2 regions of the Shewanella sp. FeAMO genome follow, and region 1 is predicted to be linked to the other one. Evidence: predicted binding sites of a transcription regulator. Region 1 holds the regulator's gene; the other holds the start of a gene.
The links. The regulator ArgR, encoded in region 1, controls arginine synthesis, uptake and breakdown. The targets are predictions, from matches to a motif close to ANTGAATANNTATTCANT.
Positions count from the first base shown of each region.

Region 2: the regulator ArgR is predicted to act here: its motif matches at 5,732-5,749, upstream of ACWAU4_RS15730 (YjiH family protein).

Region 1 is NZ_CM132201.1:1,162,258-1,171,646, forward strand. Features, by position in the region: gene ggt (gamma-glutamyltransferase) at 1-548, shown strand, start outside; gene ACWAU4_RS05235 (Dyp-type peroxidase) at 647-1,582, shown strand; gene argR (transcriptional regulator ArgR) at 1,643-2,113, opposite strand; gene mdh (malate dehydrogenase) at 2,399-3,334, shown strand; gene ACWAU4_RS05250 (DUF4124 domain-containing protein) at 3,413-3,856, opposite strand; gene pssA (CDP-diacylglycerol--serine O-phosphatidyltransferase) at 3,948-4,850, shown strand; rRNA gene ACWAU4_RS05260 (16S ribosomal RNA) at 5,608-7,152, shown strand; rRNA gene ACWAU4_RS05265 (23S ribosomal RNA) at 7,441-9,389, shown strand, end outside.
Region 2 is NZ_CM132201.1:3,494,747-3,504,135, forward strand. Features, by position in the region: gene ubiT (ubiquinone anaerobic biosynthesis accessory factor UbiT) at 186-704, opposite strand; gene ubiU (ubiquinone anaerobic biosynthesis protein UbiU) at 845-1,846, shown strand; gene ACWAU4_RS15715 (U32 family peptidase) at 1,857-2,717, shown strand; gene ACWAU4_RS15720 (DUF998 domain-containing protein) at 2,762-3,469, opposite strand; gene ACWAU4_RS15725 (methyl-accepting chemotaxis protein) at 3,986-5,530, shown strand; gene ACWAU4_RS15730 (YjiH family protein) at 5,903-7,180, shown strand; gene ACWAU4_RS15735 (two-component regulator propeller domain-containing protein) at 7,320-9,389, shown strand, end outside.

The DNA.
Region 1 (9,389 bases):
AAGGCAATATGGTGTCTCTCATCCAGAGCAATTATCGTGGCATGGGCTCAGGCATGACGCCTCCGGATTTGGGATTTGTGTTACAGGACAGGGGCCAGCTGTTTGATCTCACTCCCGGGCGTGCTAATTCCTATGCACCGGGTAAGAGACCGTTTCATACCATAATTCCGGCCTTTGTCACCAAAGATGGCAAGCCTTGGCTCAGCTTTGGCGTCATGGGGGGAGCCACCCAACCCCAGATGCACGCTCAGATCATGATTAATCTGATTGATTTTGGCCTCAACCTGCAGGAGGCGGGCGATGCTCCAAGAATACTGCATACAGGTTCTAGCCAACCGACCGGCGAGCAGATGACAGATGGCGGTTATATCAGTCTCGAGTCGGGCTTTTCCATGGAAACCCGCCGTGAGCTGATGAAAAAGGGGCATACTTTGAGTGATTCTCTCGGAGCTTTTGGTGGTTATCAGGCCATAGGCGTCAATGTTGAAAGCGGCGTTTATCGGGGAGCGTCCGAGTCCCGAAAAGACGGGCAGGCATCAGGTTATTGAAAGCAATCGGCAAAAACGTGCGTGAGCTAATTCAAATTAATGCTCAAGTTGCGGATAATAAGGCCGAAGATGAATTAATCTGAAAGGGTAGATTGCAAATGGATACACAGGTTATGCCACGGGAACAACTGGGAATCTGCGCTGAGGGAAATCTGCACAGCGTTTATCTGATGTTCAATGCCAACGAAGGCGGAGAGTCACAACTGCGTCCTTGCCTGGCCAATGTCGCCCAGTATTTGTATGAGCTGGCAGATCAGTATGCCGACAGTGCCTTTAACGCCTTTGTGGCGATTGGTGCCAACTTTTGGGATCACCTCTATCCGGGAAGCAGACCGGCTGAACTCAGGCCGTTCCCTGCTATGGAGTCGGGTAACCGGGATGCGCCGGCGATAGAGTTCGATATTTTTATTCACCTGCGTTGTGATCGCCTGGATATTCTTCATCTGGTAGCCAATGAGGTCAACGAAATGCTGGAAGGGTTGGCTGAACTGGAAGAGGAGGAGCGCGGGTTCCGCTTTATGGACAGCCGCGATCTGACCGGTTTTGTCGATGGCACAGAAAACCCCAAGGGCAGAGGCCGTCAAGCTGTAGCCCTGGTAGGTGATGAAGACGATGCATTTCGCGGCGGTAGCTACATTCATGTACAGAAATATGTCCATAATCTGAGTAAGTGGCACAGACTGCCGCAGAAAAAGCAGGAAGACATCATAGGCCGCACCAAGCAGGACAACATAGAGTACGCCTCGGAAGACAAACCGCTGACGGCACATATCAAGCGGGTAAATCTCAAGTATGACAATGGTGAGTCGATGGAGATCCTGCGTCAGAGCATGCCCTATGGTTCTGTAAAACAGCAGGGTTTGATGTTTATTTCCACCTGTAAGACACCTAACCATTTTGAAAAGATGCTTCACAGTATGGTTTTCGGTGACGGAGAAGGACACCATGATCACCTGATGCACTTTACTCAGGCGGTAACTGGTTCCTCTTTCTTTGCCCCATCTCTGGATTTCATGATCCAGTTTGATGATTAATAGCGCGATAAAAACAAAAACGCCCCTCATTGAAGGGCGTTTTTTTATGGCATTTTCAACTCAGTCTGTGTAATTGAACAGCGACTTCACTGTTTCCAGAGTTTCATCAATGGTCTTGATGCTGGAAGGGCAGATGAAAATAGTATCATCACCGGCGATAGTGCCCAGAATACCTTCTGGCTTGCCGATGGAGTCCAACAGCCTGGCAATTAACTGCGCCGCCCCCGGGCTGGTACGCACCACTATCATGGCTTGGTTATGATCCACATCCAATACCAGATTCTTCAGCGGGCTGCCGGCGGTAGGTACCCCTAGTTCAGCCGGTAAGCAGTAGACCATCTCCTGCTTGGCGTTACGAGTGCGCACGGCACCGAACTTGCTCAGCATGCGCGAGACTTTGGACTGGTTGATATTGGCAAAGCCTTCGGCTTGCAGTGCATTGACTATTTCACTCTGGGAGCCGAAGCGCTCCTCTTTAAGCAGAGCCTTGAAGGTTCTGATTAGCTCATCCTGATTTTTGCTTGCTTGCATTATCTTCTTCTGTCGTTATTCAGAAAATCCCGGTCATTCTGCATATCAAACGGATAAGTGTCAACAAATACCCAAGATGTCTGCATAAAAATGCAATGTAGGTCATTTGGTGGGTAAAAGAAGCCTCAGTGGGCAGTAGAAAATGCTGAAGTTAATTCAGCTTTTGATGAAACAGAGTCATATGACTAAGGGATAATTGCTATTTTTGTGACGATCCTTTAATGTTGCGCCATCACAGAATTAGATCTATGTCACACATAATTCCGAGAATTGACGGAGATAACTATGAAAGTTGCTGTACTTGGTGCTGCTGGTGGTATCGGCCAGGCTCTTGCCCTTCTGTTGAAAACCCAATTGCCTGCCGGCTCTCAGCTGTCACTCTATGATATCGCCCCCGTAACGCCTGGGGTTGCCGTGGATCTGAGTCATATCCCGACAGCAGTTGAAGTTAAAGGTTTTGCCGGTGAAGACCCAACGCCTGCACTGGAAGGTGCCGATGTGGTGCTGATTTCTGCCGGTGTTGCCCGTAAGCCGGGCATGGATCGTTCTGATCTGTTCAATATCAATGCCGGTATCGTCCGTAACCTGATTGAAAAAGTGGCCGCGACTTGTCCCAAGGCGCTGATCGGTATCATCACTAACCCAGTGAACACCACTGTGGCCATTGCTGCTGAAGTACTGAAAAAAGCCGGTGTTTACGACAAGAACCGTCTGTTCGGTGTGACGACTCTCGATGTCATCCGCTCTGAAACCTTTATCGCCGAAGCCAAAGGGCTGAACGTTGCCGATGTTAAAGTCAATGTGATTGGCGGCCACAGCGGTGTGACCATTCTGCCTCTGTTGTCTCAGGTTGAAGGTGTCAGCTTCTCTGATGAAGAAGTTGCTGCCCTGACCAAGCGTATTCAAAACGCTGGTACTGAAGTGGTTGAAGCCAAAGCCGGTGGCGGCAGCGCGACTCTGTCCATGGGCCAGGCCGCTTTCCGTTTCGGTCTGTCGCTGATCCGCGGTCTGCAGGGTGAAGCCAATGTGATCGAGTGCGCCTATGTTGATGGTGGCAGTGAGCACGCTGAATTTTTTGCCCAGCCAGTGGTACTCGGCAAGAATGGTATCGAAAAGGTTCTGCCGTATGGAGAGCTGAGTGCGTTTGAAACCAATGCCCGTGACGCCATGCTGGATACCTTGAAGGCGGATATCAAACTGGGTGTAGACTTCGTTAAGTAAGTCAACTTCAGTGAATAAAAAGGAGCGCCGCGGCGCTCCTTTTTGCTACTTGAACTTATTCGACTCTGGCCTTGCTGGCTAGTTTCTTTGGCAAAACAGCCGAATTCTCTCCTGCTGCTCCTTTATCTGCGCCTGCCGTTCTTCTTCTGTCATCTTAATCATTTCACCGGAGGCCTCATCTTTACGTTGTAGTCTGGTGTGGGTATTGAGTACATCCAATTGGAATTTGGCCTTATCACAAATAGCCTGAGCCTGGGCCGCATCTTTCTCCTTGATCAATTTGGCCTGTTTCTCAGATTCCGTTTCCTGCACAACGTCATCTTTTCGCTGCGGCGCGACCGTGCCAATTCTGGCGGGTTGCAGATTTTGGCTGTCCAGTTCGGTGGCTTGTTGTTGTGGCGGCGGCTCCTGGCTGTAGTGGGTAACGCCATTTTCATCGACCCAAGTATAGATGGGCGTTGCCGAGGCAGCGTTGGCTCCGAGTAATGCCAGCAGAGCCATAAATAGGCTGATCCTTATCATTGTCTGTTTCCGTTTCTGCAGGGTGAGCTTGTCTGAGCAAGTGTGTTATCTTTGCCGCTATAGACCTTTATTACACCATCAGGTTAAGTGTATGCAAAATTTATCCAAGCCAACAATAAAAACCCGTGGCATCTATCTGTTACCCAATCTGATGACAACGGCAGGATTGTTCTCGGGCTTCTATGCTGTTATCGCTTCCATGAATGGGCACTTTGAGGCATCGGCTATTGCTGTATTTGTTGCCATGTTATTCGATGGACTGGATGGTCGTCTGGCGCGTTTGACCAACACTCAGAGTGCCTTTGGTGCCGAGTACGACTCGATGGCAGATATGGTATCCTTCGGTATGGCTCCGGCCTTGATAGCCTATAACTGGGGGCTTTCTGAATTGGGCAAAATAGGTTGGCTGGCGGCCTTTATCTATTGCGCCGGGGCTGCCTTGCGTCTGGCGCGCTTCAATACCCAAGTAGGAGTGGCCGATAAACGTTTCTTCCAAGGGCTTGCCAGTCCGGCCGCAGCGGCTCTTATTGCTGGCAGTGTCTGGCTGGGGCAGGGCTACGGCGTCTCAGGGCATGATATAGGCATATTGGTGGCCCTGGTCACGGCCGTTGCCGGTCTGTTGATGGTGAGTAATTTCCGCTATCACTCCTTTAAAGAAGTCGATTGGCGTGGCAAGGTGAACTTCCTGGTGATCTTGCTGGTAGTGGCCGTATTTGTGGTGATCTCGGTCGAGCCTGCATTAATTCTCTGTCTGCTATTTTATCTCTATGCTCTCTCGGGGCCTGTGGTTACCATTCGCAGCGTTAGAAAACTCAAGGTGTCTCATGTCGTTGGTGATGACGATGAGGCAGATGACTGTGATGACAAAGCATCAAGTGCAGAGAACTCTCCCATTTCCCATGCTCGAGATAACAAAGATAGCGATAACAAAGAGAGCGCCGAAGAAAAAGAAGATACGGGAGATAAAGCGAGCCAAGACAAGCTCAAGTCATGAATCTCTCTTGAAAGTGAAAACTTTGGGCTGCCACTCAAAAGGCTTTTACTCTGCAAAGCGGCAAAATATGTGCTAAACCTAGATCCCACCTCGAGTGAAATAGCCTTATGAAGACTCGTTTCACTCGGGCAACGGAACCCAACTTGCTAACTGTTCGACTCAAGGACGTAAGTTCGGGCATAGGTTCGGCATAGGTTTGGCATAGCTTCGAGCAGAGATGCAGAGGACTGATATCACTTTGACGAGCAACTCTGGTTAGTGAGCAAGTCAGCTTGCATAGCCATCTCAGTCGGTTCAAGTTACTCATCAAGATAAAAAGGGACTTTAGGGTAATATCTATGTTGCTCAAAGGTTGGTTTTGTCCTGTTGATGCCTAAATAGTGTTCGCTTGGTGTGGTTTTGCAAAAATCCCCCTTGCACAAAAGTTTTGGCTCCCTATAATGCGCTCCCACTGACACGGCACAGCGGCAACGCGAAAGACGTGACAGGGTCGAAGAAAACGGCTCTCGAGTCCTTTCAACGACAGGCGAAAAAAAAGATGGTAAATACCTCTTGACGCCGCAGCAGGAAAGCGTAGAATACGCAGCCCTGACCCGATTGCCACAGCGCCTAAGGGATTGCTCTTTAACAAGATAAACAAGCAAATCTGTGTGGACACTCACAGGCATTGAGAAATCGACAAAACGATTTAACTCGATGAAGAGTGTTCATACGAACAGAATTCATTGAGTCGATTCTTCGGAATCAACCAAAACTTTAATTGAAGAGTTTGATCATGGCTCAGATTGAACGCTGGCGGCAGGCCTAACACATGCAAGTCGAGCGGTAACATTTCAAAAGCTTGCTTTTGAAGATGACGAGCGGCGGACGGGTGAGTAATGCCTGGGAATTTGCCCATTTGTGGGGGATAACAGTTGGAAACGACTGCTAATACCGCATACGCCCTACGGGGGAAAGCAGGGGACCTTCGGGCCTTGCGCTGATGGATAAGCCCAGGTGGGATTAGCTAGTAGGTGAGGTAAAGGCTCACCTAGGCGACGATCCCTAGCTGGTCTGAGAGGATGATCAGCCACACTGGGACTGAGACACGGCCCAGACTCCTACGGGAGGCAGCAGTGGGGAATATTGCACAATGGGGGAAACCCTGATGCAGCCATGCCGCGTGTGTGAAGAAGGCCTTCGGGTTGTAAAGCACTTTCAGCGAGGAGGAAAGGGTGTAAGTTAATACCTTACATCTGTGACGTTACTCGCAGAAGAAGCACCGGCTAACTCCGTGCCAGCAGCCGCGGTAATACGGAGGGTGCGAGCGTTAATCGGAATTACTGGGCGTAAAGCGTGCGCAGGCGGTTTGTTAAGCGAGATGTGAAAGCCCCGGGCTCAACCTGGGAACCGCATTTCGAACTGGCAAACTAGAGTCTTGTAGAGGGGGGTAGAATTCCAGGTGTAGCGGTGAAATGCGTAGAGATCTGGAGGAATACCGGTGGCGAAGGCGGCCCCCTGGACAAAGACTGACGCTCAGGCACGAAAGCGTGGGGAGCAAACAGGATTAGATACCCTGGTAGTCCACGCCGTAAACGATGTCTACTCGGAGTTTGGTGTCTTGAACACTGGGCTCTCAAGCTAACGCATTAAGTAGACCGCCTGGGGAGTACGGCCGCAAGGTTAAAACTCAAATGAATTGACGGGGGCCCGCACAAGCGGTGGAGCATGTGGTTTAATTCGATGCAACGCGAAGAACCTTACCTACTCTTGACATCCACAGAATCTGGTAGAGATACCTCAGTGCCTTCGGGAACTGTGAGACAGGTGCTGCATGGCTGTCGTCAGCTCGTGTTGTGAAATGTTGGGTTAAGTCCCGCAACGAGCGCAACCCCTATCCTTACTTGCCAGCGGGTCATGCCGGGAACTTTAGGGAGACTGCCGGTGATAAACCGGAGGAAGGTGGGGACGACGTCAAGTCATCATGGCCCTTACGAGTAGGGCTACACACGTGCTACAATGGTCAGTACAGAGGGTTGCGAAGCCGCGAGGTGGAGCTAATCCCATAAAGCTGGTCGTAGTCCGGATTGGAGTCTGCAACTCGACTCCATGAAGTCGGAATCGCTAGTAATCGTGGATCAGAATGCCACGGTGAATACGTTCCCGGGCCTTGTACACACCGCCCGTCACACCATGGGAGTGGGCTGCACCAGAAGTAGATAGCTTAACCTTCGGGAGGGCGTTTACCACGGTGTGGTTCATGACTGGGGTGAAGTCGTAACAAGGTAGCCCTAGGGGAACCTGGGGCTGGATCACCTCCTTACCTAAGCGATAATTGGTGCTTTTGAGTGTTCACACAGATTGCTTGTTCATAGAGCAGGCCGTTGACCCTGGTAGGTCAATGAGTTCTTTAACAATTTGGAAAGCTGATAGTAGACATCAAGACCACTCTTAGGAGTAGGAATTGATGCATACAAATTGAGTTCTCAAACACTTCAATCAAGTGTTTTGGAAATTCTTCAAGGCGAGTCCACTTCCTTAACCCGGAGGTGAGACAAGTAAACCTAAGCTGGTTGCAATACAGTCCGATAAAAACTCATCCGGGTTGTATGGTTAAGCGACCAAGCGTATACGGTGGATGCCTTGGCAGTCAGAGGCGATGAAGGACGTAGTAACTTGCGAAAAGCGTTGGTGAGCTAGTAACAAGCATTTGAGCCAGCGATGTCCGAATGGGGAAACCCGGCAGCATAAGCTGTCATCACTAAGTGAATACATAGCTTAGTGAGGCGAACGAGGGGAACTGAAACATCTAAGTACCCTTAGGAAAAGAAATCAACCGAGATTCCCCAAGTAGCGGCGAGCGAACGGGGATTAGCCCTTAAGTCTTTGGGGTGTTAGTGGAATGTGTTGGAAAGCACAGCGGCACAGGGTGATAGCCCCGTACATGTAAACTAACCAGAGATGAAATCGAGTAAGGCGGCACACGTGATATGTTGTCTGAATATGGGGGGACCATCCTCCAAGGCTAAATACTCCTGACTGACCGATAGTGAACCAGTACCGTGAGGGAAAGGCGAAAAGAACCCCTGTGAGGGGAGTGAAATAGAACCTGAAACCGTATACGTACAAGCAGTGGAAGCGGTTCTTGAGACCGTGACTGCGTACCTTTTGTATAATGGGTCAGCGACTTACATTTAGTAGCGAGGTTAAGCGAATAGCGGAGCCGTAGGGAAACCGAGTGTTAACTGCGCGTATAGTTGCTAGGTGTAGACCCGAAACCCGGTGATCTAGCCATGGGCAGGTTGAAGGTTGAGTAACATCAACTGGAGGACCGAACCGACTAATGTTGAAAAATTAGCGGATGACTTGTGGCTGGGGGTGAAAGGCCAATCAAACCGGGAGATATCTGGTTCTCCTCGAAAGCTATTTAGGTAGCGCCTCGGACGAACACCTTTGGGGGTAGAGCACTGTTAAGGCTAGGGGGTCATCCCGACTTACCAACCCTTTGCAAACTCCGAATACCAAAGAGTGCTATCCGGGAGACAGACGGCGGGTGCTAACGTCCGTCGTCAAAAGGGAAACAACCCAGACCGTCAGCTAAGGTCCCAAAGTAATTGCTAAGTGGGAAACGATGTGGGAAGGCTTAGACAGCTAGGATGTTGGCTTAGAAGCAGCCATCATTTAAAGAAAGCGTAATAGCTCACTAGTCGAGTCGGCCTGCGCGGAAGATGTAACGGGGCTAAGCAATTCACCGAAGCTACGGGTACTGATGCTTGCATCAGTGCGGTAGAGGAGCGTTCTGTAAGCCGTTGAAGGCGAAGGGGTAACCCACGCTGGAGGTATCAGAAGTGCGAATGCTGACATGAGTAACGATAAAGGGGGTGAAAAACCCCCTCGCCGAAAGACCAAGGGTTCCTGTCCAACGTTAATCGGGGCAGGGTGAGTCGACCCCTAAGGCGAGGCTGAAAGGCGTAGTCGATGGGAAACGGGTTAATATTCCCGTACTTCTGCTAACTGCGATGGAGAGACGGAGAAGGCTAGGCCGGCGCGGCGTTGGTTGTCCGCGTTTAAGGTAGTAGGTGGTGTGCTTAGGCAAATCCGGGCACACATACACTGAGAGCTGACGACGAGTCCCTACGGGGATGAAGTGGTTGATGCCATGCTTCCAGGAAAATCTTCTAAGCTTCAGGTTAGCAGGAATCGTACCCCAAACCGACACAGGTGGTCGGGTAGAGAATACCAAGGCGCTTGAGAGAACTCGGCTGAAGGAACTAGGCAAAATGGTACCGTAACTTCGGGAGAAGGTACGCTCCTGTTGGTGATGAGACTTGCTCTCTGAGCTGACGGGAGTCGCAGATACCAGGTGGCTGCAACTGTTTATCAAAAACACAGCACTGTGCAAAATCGCAAGATGACGTATACGGTGTGACGCCTGCCCGGTGCCGGAAGGTTAATTGATTGGGTTATCTTCGGAGAAGCTCATGATCGAAGCCCCGGTAAACGGCGGCCGTAACTATAACGGTCCTAAGGTAGCGAAATTCCTTGTCGGGTAAGTTCCGA
Region 2 (9,389 bases), 2.3 Mb from region 1:
TAAAACTGAATTATTTTGCTTGGTGCGGGAACTCGCGGAAAAATCGGCAGTCAGAATTAGTGAACCGAGTGTTTCATCATTATCCTCCCTTCAAGATGGTTTCTAGCGCACCATCCAGAGTTTAGATTGAACTCTGACAGCGACCCAAATGGGTCGCTTTTTTTATGCCAGGATTTTACTGTTTGTCAGGCCCATTGAGGTGCGGTTTGTGAACTTTGCAGGAGCGTGGTCAGCATATTGGCCAGCTTATCCAACATCAGCTTCAACCCCTTTGGCATACTTTGAACATCTATGCCAAGCAGCAAGTTTTTGACCTCGAGGCCCAATTCGGTATCGCCCTCAATACTGAGTCGGCGCTGGAAAAACAGGGTGTCAGGATCCTCTTTGGCGGCGGCGACCAGCAAGAGTTCGGCGCTATTGGCGCTGAAGGTGACTTCCGGAGCCGTAAAAGGCCGCACCTTGAAACCTTGTTCGAAACTGACTTCAAATGCCAACTCCATATCCTCGACCCGAACGCCCACCCATTGCCCTTCAAGAAAGTCCAATTCACCATCCTTAACCTGTTCGCTGAGCAATACCGCCAATAGCTGCTGCAGTACGTTCGCCTTGATGGCGAAGGGAACCAAGGTCAGTGGTTTTCCAACCAACTTGGGAGCCAGAGTGAGAATATCGCGCGCCGCCTTGGCGGCTAAAGCCGTGCGCATCTTGAGTTACTCCTGATTAAAATGCCAAAACTCCGGCAGTCTAACCAAGTTTTATGATCATAAACCTGTTTTATATCAATTCTGTGAGATCCAAAGGTCGATAAACTGCGGCTTTGTTTGTAATTAGGGAGAAAGTTAACATGGAACTCCTGTGTCCGGCCGGGAACTTGGCATCACTCAAGGCTGCTCTCAACGCCGGCGCCGATGCCCTCTATCTGGGGCTGAAAGACGACACCAATGCCCGCTCATTTGCCGGACTGAACTTCACACCGACCAAACTGCAACAAGCAGCCAAAGAGGTAAAGTCACAAGGGCGCAAGCTGTATCTGACTATTAATACCTTTCCGCAACCGGGTGAAGAGAAACGTTGGTATCAGGCCGTCGATCTGGCCGCCAACACGGATATAGATGGACTGATCATGGCCGATCTGTCGCTACTGGATTATGCCCATAGCCACTACCCTCACCTGCCGCTGCATCTTTCGGTACAGGCCAGCGCCACCAATCTCGGTGCCCTGGCACTCTATAAGCGTGAATTCAACATTGAGCGCGCCGTACTCCCCAGAGTGCTATCCATCAAGCAGGTCAAAGATCTTGCCAAGGCCAGCCCGGTTGATCTGGAAGTGTTTGCCTTCGGCAGTCTGTGTATCATGGCCGAAGGGCGCTGTCAGTTGTCTTCCTATGTGACCGGGGAATCACCCAATTCAGGTGGCTCCTGCTCACCGGCAAAACATGTGCGCTGGCAGGAAAATCAGGGCTGTCGCCAGACCCGCCTCAACGAAGTCTTGATTGACAGCTCGGGGTTGAACGAGCAGATGGGCTACCCGGTTGTGTGCAAGGGACGTTATCTGACCGAAGAAGACAGCCAGCCGGGCTTTTTGCTGGAGTCCCCCACCAGCCTCAATACCCTGGACTTGCTGCCGGAACTGGCCCAGGCCGGCATAGTGTCACTTAAAATTGAAGGTCGCCAACGCAGCCCCGCCTATGTGGAACAGGTTACCCGGGTTTGGCGCCAGGCTCTGGACACCTATCAGAATGCGCCGGAGCGGTTCCAATCCAAACCCGAATGGCATGCCGCGCTGGCCAAAGTATCCGAGGGACAAACCACCACGCTGGGTGCCTACGAGCGCAGCTGGCAATAGGAAGTTTTCTATGAATATTTCTCTTGGCCCGCTGCTCTATTGCTGGCCCAAAGCACAAGTGCAGGCCTTCTACCGTGAAGTTGCAGACAGCACTATTCCACTGGTTTATCTGGGTGAAGCCGTTTGCAGCCGCCGCAGGCAGATGAAGTTTGCCGATTATCTGGCCCTGGCCCTTGAGCTCAAAGCCGCCGGCAAACAGGTTGTATTGTCGACTCTGGCCTTGATAGAGGCACAATCCGAGCTTAAAGAGCTTAAAAAGCAACTCGATAATGGTGAGTTCATAGTTGAGGCCAATGATATGGCAGCCGTTGGTATGGCGCGGGAGCAGGGACTGCCTTTTGTCTGTGGTGCCAGTATCAATAACTACAACAGAGCCAGCCTGGAAAAGCTGCATCAATGGGGCATGCAGCGCTTTGTGATGCCCATTGAGCTGTCAAAGATGTGGCTGCAAAAAGTCACCGCCCCGACGCCAAACTTTGAAATTGAAGTACTGGGTCATGGTTATTTACCATTGGCGCACTCGGCCCGTTGCTTCACCGCCCGTCATCAAGGGTTGGCAAAGGATGACTGTCAGACGGTATGCATCAAGCATCCAAAAGGCCTGGTCGCCCAGACCCAGGAGCAACAACCGCTATTGCGACTCAACGGCATACAGACTCAGTCGGCAGCCCGCTGCGATCTCAGACGGGAAATACCAGAAATGAAACGTTTGAGTGTTGACTGGTTCAGGGTGTCACCGGATGGCCATGACTCCATCGCTTTGGCGGAGTCTTTACTGCAAAATGCAGGGAGTGAAGTCGATGCTGAAACAGGCAAAGAAGCCTGTAATGGATACTGGCACGGCGCACCTGGCATGGTCTATAGACGTTAGCGTCAAGGTCTTAAGCAAGCCCGTGCTGTGGGCTTTTCCGGCCTTTAATAAGGACTTTCAACAGGCTCCTGTTCATCGGGGGCCTTTTTTGTGCACAGCAACAAACACAGGACCCAGAGCATAAAGCTGCCAAGCCCCAGCCATTCGAGGACTGCCGGCCACCAAAAGTCAGGCCGAGGTAATTGCAGCACCAACTCATGGTAAAAGGGGTTATCCCCCTCGGTAATACCAAGTTCAAGATGCGGTAGAAACAGAAACGCGCCCAGACTGACACCGCTGATAAGCGCCGGGATCAGAGTCCACAGAGTGGCGGCACCAAAGGGGCGCTGCAGCAGATAAACCAGGTAGCAGCCGACACTGATACAGCCAAAGATAAAGAACCACTTCAGCATCAGGATATGAAGGTGATAGACATTGACGGGAAACAGGCCAACACCGGCCAGGGCCATACAAGTCAGGGTCAGACTGAGATACAGGAGATGGCTGCTCAATAAGCGAGACAACTGCAGGGTGAATAACCAACAGAGCACCAGGCTCAAACTACCGAAGAACAAACCACCATTGAGCAGTACCGCCAACTTAGAATGGCCGTAACTGCCCAGCTCACTCAGGCTGTGATTGAGCAGGCTGAACTCCCGCCCATCGCCGCTCTGATAGCCCCAGACAACCAATCCCAGGCCAAGCAGCAGTCCAAAGAGTCCCAGCAAACCAAAGCTCAACGCCATTCTTGCCAGTCTCTGTCTTCTTAACATGCCAGTGTATGCCCCGGATTCATTTTCTGTTGTCTAACTTACATGCTCCAGATTTTTTTTAAAGCCCGGGCAAGGTCTTTTTGCGTTACCGATCGCTTATTTACCCGAGTTTAAACAACAAAATTCGCTTCCGGTCGAATTATTGCACTTTGATGCCTCGGCCATCCTTTGCTGTTTTGGCATACCCTCCCGCAGGAGATGACAGTAACCTTGGTTAGCAAGATCATGCCGGGTCTGAAAACTGCAGTTCCGCCCAAGAGCAAAAATACGGCGCTAGCAGATTTCACTGTGTCCAGCCGTTGGATTGCTTGTTTGCAGAGTTTTATCCCGACTAAAACACTGGCCATCGAAGTTTTCAATTAGTATACATATCAATAACCTGCAAACGCTTTACCTCTAAAAAAGTTGCAAAAAGCGCTCACTCAAATAACCACAAAAATGTTATGCTTATCACACTTAAAACGATAATAAGGCCTGAATCAATATCGGGCCACTAACTCTGAGCCGGAATTAAAGATGTCCAGAAGGAATTCCACTACCACAGACAGGGAAGTCTGTCTGCAATCCACCGACGAACTCATTTCCACCACAGATCTTCGCGGCGTTATCACTTACGTCAACCCGGCCTTTGCTGAGATATCGGGTTTTTCTGAAGCCGAGCTGTTGGGCCACAGCCACAACATGGTTCGCCATCCCGACATGCCCAAGGCGGCCTTTGCCGAAATGTGGCAATGCCTCAAGGCCGGCAGTTCCTGGCGGGGATTGGTCAAAAACCGTTGTAAGGACGGTGGTTTTTACTGGGTCGATGCTTTCGTGTCCCCCATCTTTGAACAGGGAAAAATCATTGGTTATCAATCTGTCAGGGTTAAACCCAGTCAAGGCACCATCAAACGGGCCATCAAGGTATACAGTCGCCTGAATCAGGGCAAAAGAGTCAAAGATCCGCTGACGCTGACGCAAAAACGCTTGCTTTCGGCACTGGTGGCCGGCTCTGGCTTACTGCTTAGCGGCTATATCTGGGGCTGGGGCGTGGTGTTGGCCGGAGCCATGTTGATGGCGCTCAATCTGGCTATCTTCTATGACGAAGCCTTTCGTATTCCGGCACGATTGATGGCACTCAAGCAAGAGTACGATTCTGTCAGTCGCTTCATCTATGCCGGGCACGATACGTCATCCGTGCTCGAATTTCAGTTGCAGCGTAAGACCGCCATGCTTCAGGGCGTTTTGGGCCGGACTCAGGATCAAGCGCTTAAAACCAATGATATTGCCGCTCAGTTGGTGGTGGCCACAGAGCAGGCCAGAGTCGGCATGGATCTGGAACAACAACAGATGCAGCAGATAGCCAGTGCCATCGAAGAGCTGCATGCCACTATCAGTGATGTGGCTGACAACACCCAGGCAACCTCAGGCCGTATAGATGAGGCTTATGGCCTCTGTCGTCAAAGCCGGGATGTGATGCATCAGAACAGTGAACATATTCTCCACCTGGCCGATGATGTTGCCAGGGCGGCTTCCAATGCCAAACGCCTGAACGATGAAGCACAGCAAGTTGCCAACGCCATGTCGGAAATCGACGCCATTGCCGACCAAACCAACCTGCTGGCTCTCAATGCAGCCATAGAAGCAGCCAGAGCCGGCGAACAGGGACGCGGCTTTGCGGTGGTCGCCGATGAGGTCAGAGCCTTATCCGGCCGCACCCAGCAGTCCACCAAGAGTATATCTGCCAGCATAGAGGCCATGTTCAGCATGCTGACCCAGTGGGCCAATGAGATGGAAGCCAGTAGACAACAGGCACAGGAGTGCGCCACCGAAGCATTGTCGGCTGTGGAGTCCATCAACACAGTTAATCAGGGGATGGCTGAAATACACGATCTCGCCAGACAAAACGCCGTGGCGGCAACCCAGCAAGGGCAAGTAGTGCAAGAGATAGCAGGCGGCATACAGACGATTCACGGCGCCACCAATGACAATGTCAGCGCCCTGTGTCAGGTTGAGCAAGCCGTATTGCAGTTAAAGGCCAGTGCCGACAGGTCGCTGAACCTGAGACAGACTTTCGGCTGAGACAAAGCCCAGGTTCAGCCTGAATAACAAATATTTAACCATTTCTTTTTGAAGGACTTTTCATAAGGAACTGCTTAAATAATAATTAAGCAAGGACAGGAAATAACTATGCTGTTGTGATCAAAGAGACAGAACTGACAGCGAATGAATTTACATAGCCGCGCTAAGGGGGTAATCTTGCCCCCTTAAATTCGGGGGCCGGTTGAATGAAAATGCATTCAGAGCCAATATTGCCCCTGGCGAGTAGCTTTGTTACTCATCCAATTAGTGTAGATTCAGGGTGTAATAACCGTGGCAGACGAAAAACAACCCCGCAACATAACAACCATACTCACCTTCCTGGTGCCATCTCTGCTCGGCGTCTTACTCTTTATGACGCCTATCAGCTATAACAACGAACTGACCATTCCTGTGGCGGTGTTGGCCGGTGAACTCAAGAATTTGCTCAATGATTATTTGACCAGCATAATTTGCGCCATAGTGGTATTTACCGCCACGGCCAGTGTATTGGTGAAACTCCTGCGCCCCGGTTTTATCCGCCGCAGCAAGTTTCTCAATTCCCTGTTGAATATCAGCCCTGCCTGGCTCTTGGTCAGGGTTTTGGGCGCCATATTTATCTGTCTGACCTTCTTCCAGGTTGGCCCTGAGATGCTCATAGCCGATTCCACCGGCGCCTTGGTGATGAATGGCCTGTTGCCACTGCTGTTCTGTGTATTCTTTTTTGCCGGTATGTTCCTGCCTTTGTTGCTCAACTTTGGCCTGCTGGAACTCTTCGGAACCTTACTGACCAAGTTGATGCGGCCGGTGTTCAACCTGCCGGGACGCAGCGCCATCGACTGTATGGCCTCCTGGCTCGGGGATGGTAGCGTTGGTATTTTGCTGACCAGTAAACAGTATGAGAACCGCTTCTATACCCAGCGTGAGGCGGCGGTTATCGGCACCACCTTCTCGGCAGTCTCCATCACTTTTACCCTTGTGGTACTCACCCAAGTGAAACTGCAGGCAATGTTTGTACCCTTCTACCTGACAGTCTGTCTGGCCGGTATTGTTGCCGCCATAATAGTGCCCAAGTTGCCGCCGCTGTCGCGCAAGAAGGATGTTTATGTTGATGGCAGCCCCAGACAAAAAGATGATGAGTCGCTGCCAAAAGGTCATAACTCTCTGTCCTGGGGACTGGATCTGGCGCTCACCAAGGCGTCCCACACAGGTGGCGTATTCAAGGTGCTCTCCGAAGGGGTGAAAAATGTCATCGATATGATCTTCGGTGTGCTCCCTGTCGTAATGGCATTGGGGACCATAGCTCTGGTCATCGCCGAATACACCCCGGTATTTAACTATCTTGGTAAGCCTTTTATTCCATTGTTGGAACTGATGCAGATCCCCGAAGCTACCCAAGCCTCCAAGACTATAGTCGTCGGGTTTGCTGATATGTTTATCCCCTCGATTCTGGCCACCAGCATAGAATCCGACATGACACGCTTTGTGATTGCGGCGCTGTCTGTCACCCAATTGATCTACATGAGTGAAGTAGGTGCCTTGCTTATCGGCAGCAAGATACCGGTGAAAATTTGGGAGTTGTTTGCCATCTTCCTGCTGCGAACCCTGGTTACTCTGCCTGTGATTGCCGGGATGGCACATCTACTGTTCTAAGGGCAATTTAGCCGGACTTCCCCACAACGGCCGCTACATGCGGCCGTTTTTTATTTCTAAGCACTAGAATGTGCTCACAAAATTCGCATTTCGGCCACCAGCATCTACACTGAAAAAAGTTCGTTTTTGAGGCTTTTCGGTGAAAATCTTTGCGTTGCTGCTCCTTTTTACGGCACTTTGGTGCCTCGATAGCCTGACGCCGTCATTGGGCTATCGCCCCGTCCTTGAGCAATTTCAGGCCGAAGACGGCTTGTCGATGAACACTGTCAATGACCTCGCCACAGACGATCGTGGTCACCTGTGGATAGCCACACAAGCCGGACTCAACCGCTTCGATGGCGAACATTTCAGAATCTACAGTAAGCAGGACGCTCCCCACGGCCCTAGTGGCAATCACATTGAAAGGCTGTTGTTTTCAAGCCAGAAGGAGTTGTGGCTGCTGACCTTGAGCGATGGCCTGAATCTTTATCATCCGGACAGTGGCCGCTTTGAAATATTGGGTGCCGAAGCCGATCTGCCGCTGACCGGGATCCGCGAGCTGGCAGAAGACAAGCAAGGCATGCTCTGGCTGCTGATGGATGATGCCAAGGTTTGGCGCTACGACCCAAAACGCCGCCAACGCCTGGATAGCCAGCAGCTTCAGACAAATACCGTTTCACAACTGAGGTTTTATGCAACGCCTTCCGGCGACTTGTATCTTGCAGGAGACTCGCTCTGGCAGCTGGATGACAGCAAGTCCTGGCAACAGATGACAATATTGCCGCAGTCTGCTCAGGTAGAGTCTCTGATACAGGCCAAAGACGGCAGTTTATGGCTCGCAAGCAAAGGAACGCTCTGGCACTGGTCTTTGGGAACCGAGGCCGTGCCTTACTCCATCAACCAACTTGGCGATGCCGGCATTCGGCATATGGTTTTGGATCCACAGCAACGTCTCTGGTTGGCGGTGGATAAACTCGGTCTAGTGCGGTTTACACCTCAAACCCGGGAGCTTCTTTGGCAACAAAACAGCGATGGCAAGACCATCCAGACGCTGCATCTGGATGACAGCAACCAACTTTGGATAGCGACCAAGGGAGCCGGTCTCGGTAAGCTGGATCTCAATCAGGAAGCCATGGGAAAACTGCTCCCCAACAGTTTCGAGAACCACAACCTGGGTAATGGCGATGTCAGAGCGATTTTTCGCGATCATCTGGGGCAACTCTGGGTCGGCACCGCCAGCGGCCTTTATCAGGCACTGGAGTCTGACTCAGGCAAAATTCAAGGCTTCAAACCCTCGCCGCTAGCAAGCCAACTGCTGGATAAGGCCTTTATCGGTTTTATCAAAGAAGACAGTCAGGGCCGGCTGTGGATTGGCACTCGGGGCGAAGGCTTACTGATCTTCAATGCCGAGCGCGACAGCTATCTGCACTATCGCCATCAGGCCAATGAACCGGGCTCACTACCGGCCAACACCCTCTACAGTTTAACCTTTGATCAAAGTGGCATTGCCTGGATAGCAACCAAAGAAGCCGGAGTCAGCCGTTATCTTGGTATCGAAAAAGGCTTTGCCGCGCCGGATGCCACGCCGCTGCCCAAAACAGAAACCACTTCGATACTGGAGGATAACGGCGGCAATATCTGGATCACCAGTTACGGTGAAGGCCTATTCAGGCTCAAGCCGGATGGCAGTGTATCTCATTGGTCCACGGATACTGAAGTCCCTCTACCCAGCAAGCATCTGTTTTCCATCTACCAACATCCGGATGGACAGTTATGGATAGCATCCAGTGACGGCGTATTCTCATTCACCCCGGATAGCGGGCAGTATCAAATGTTTGATCGCCAACACGGCCTGATAGGCGATGTCGCCTACCTGATGCAACATGATGCCGACAACAAACTCTGGATTGGCAGCGCCAGCGGCCTGTCATGGCTGGATCCCGCAACAGGCACAAGCCGGAATTTTGCTTATGAAGATGGCTTGCAAGCCAACGAGTTCAACTTTGGCGCCGGGTTTCTCGATCGGGACGGTAGCTTGTTTCTCGGCGGTGTAAAAGGTCTCAACCATATCCAGCCCCCCGCTTTACCAGCGAGGAAACCTCCGGCGCAGCCGATCATAGATGAACTGCAGGCCCTGGGGCAAACACAAGAGCACGCACCAAAACCCTGGAGCCGACAGAAACTGGTTCTGGGGGTTGATGCCTTGCCGCTGAGTCTCAAATTCCACAGC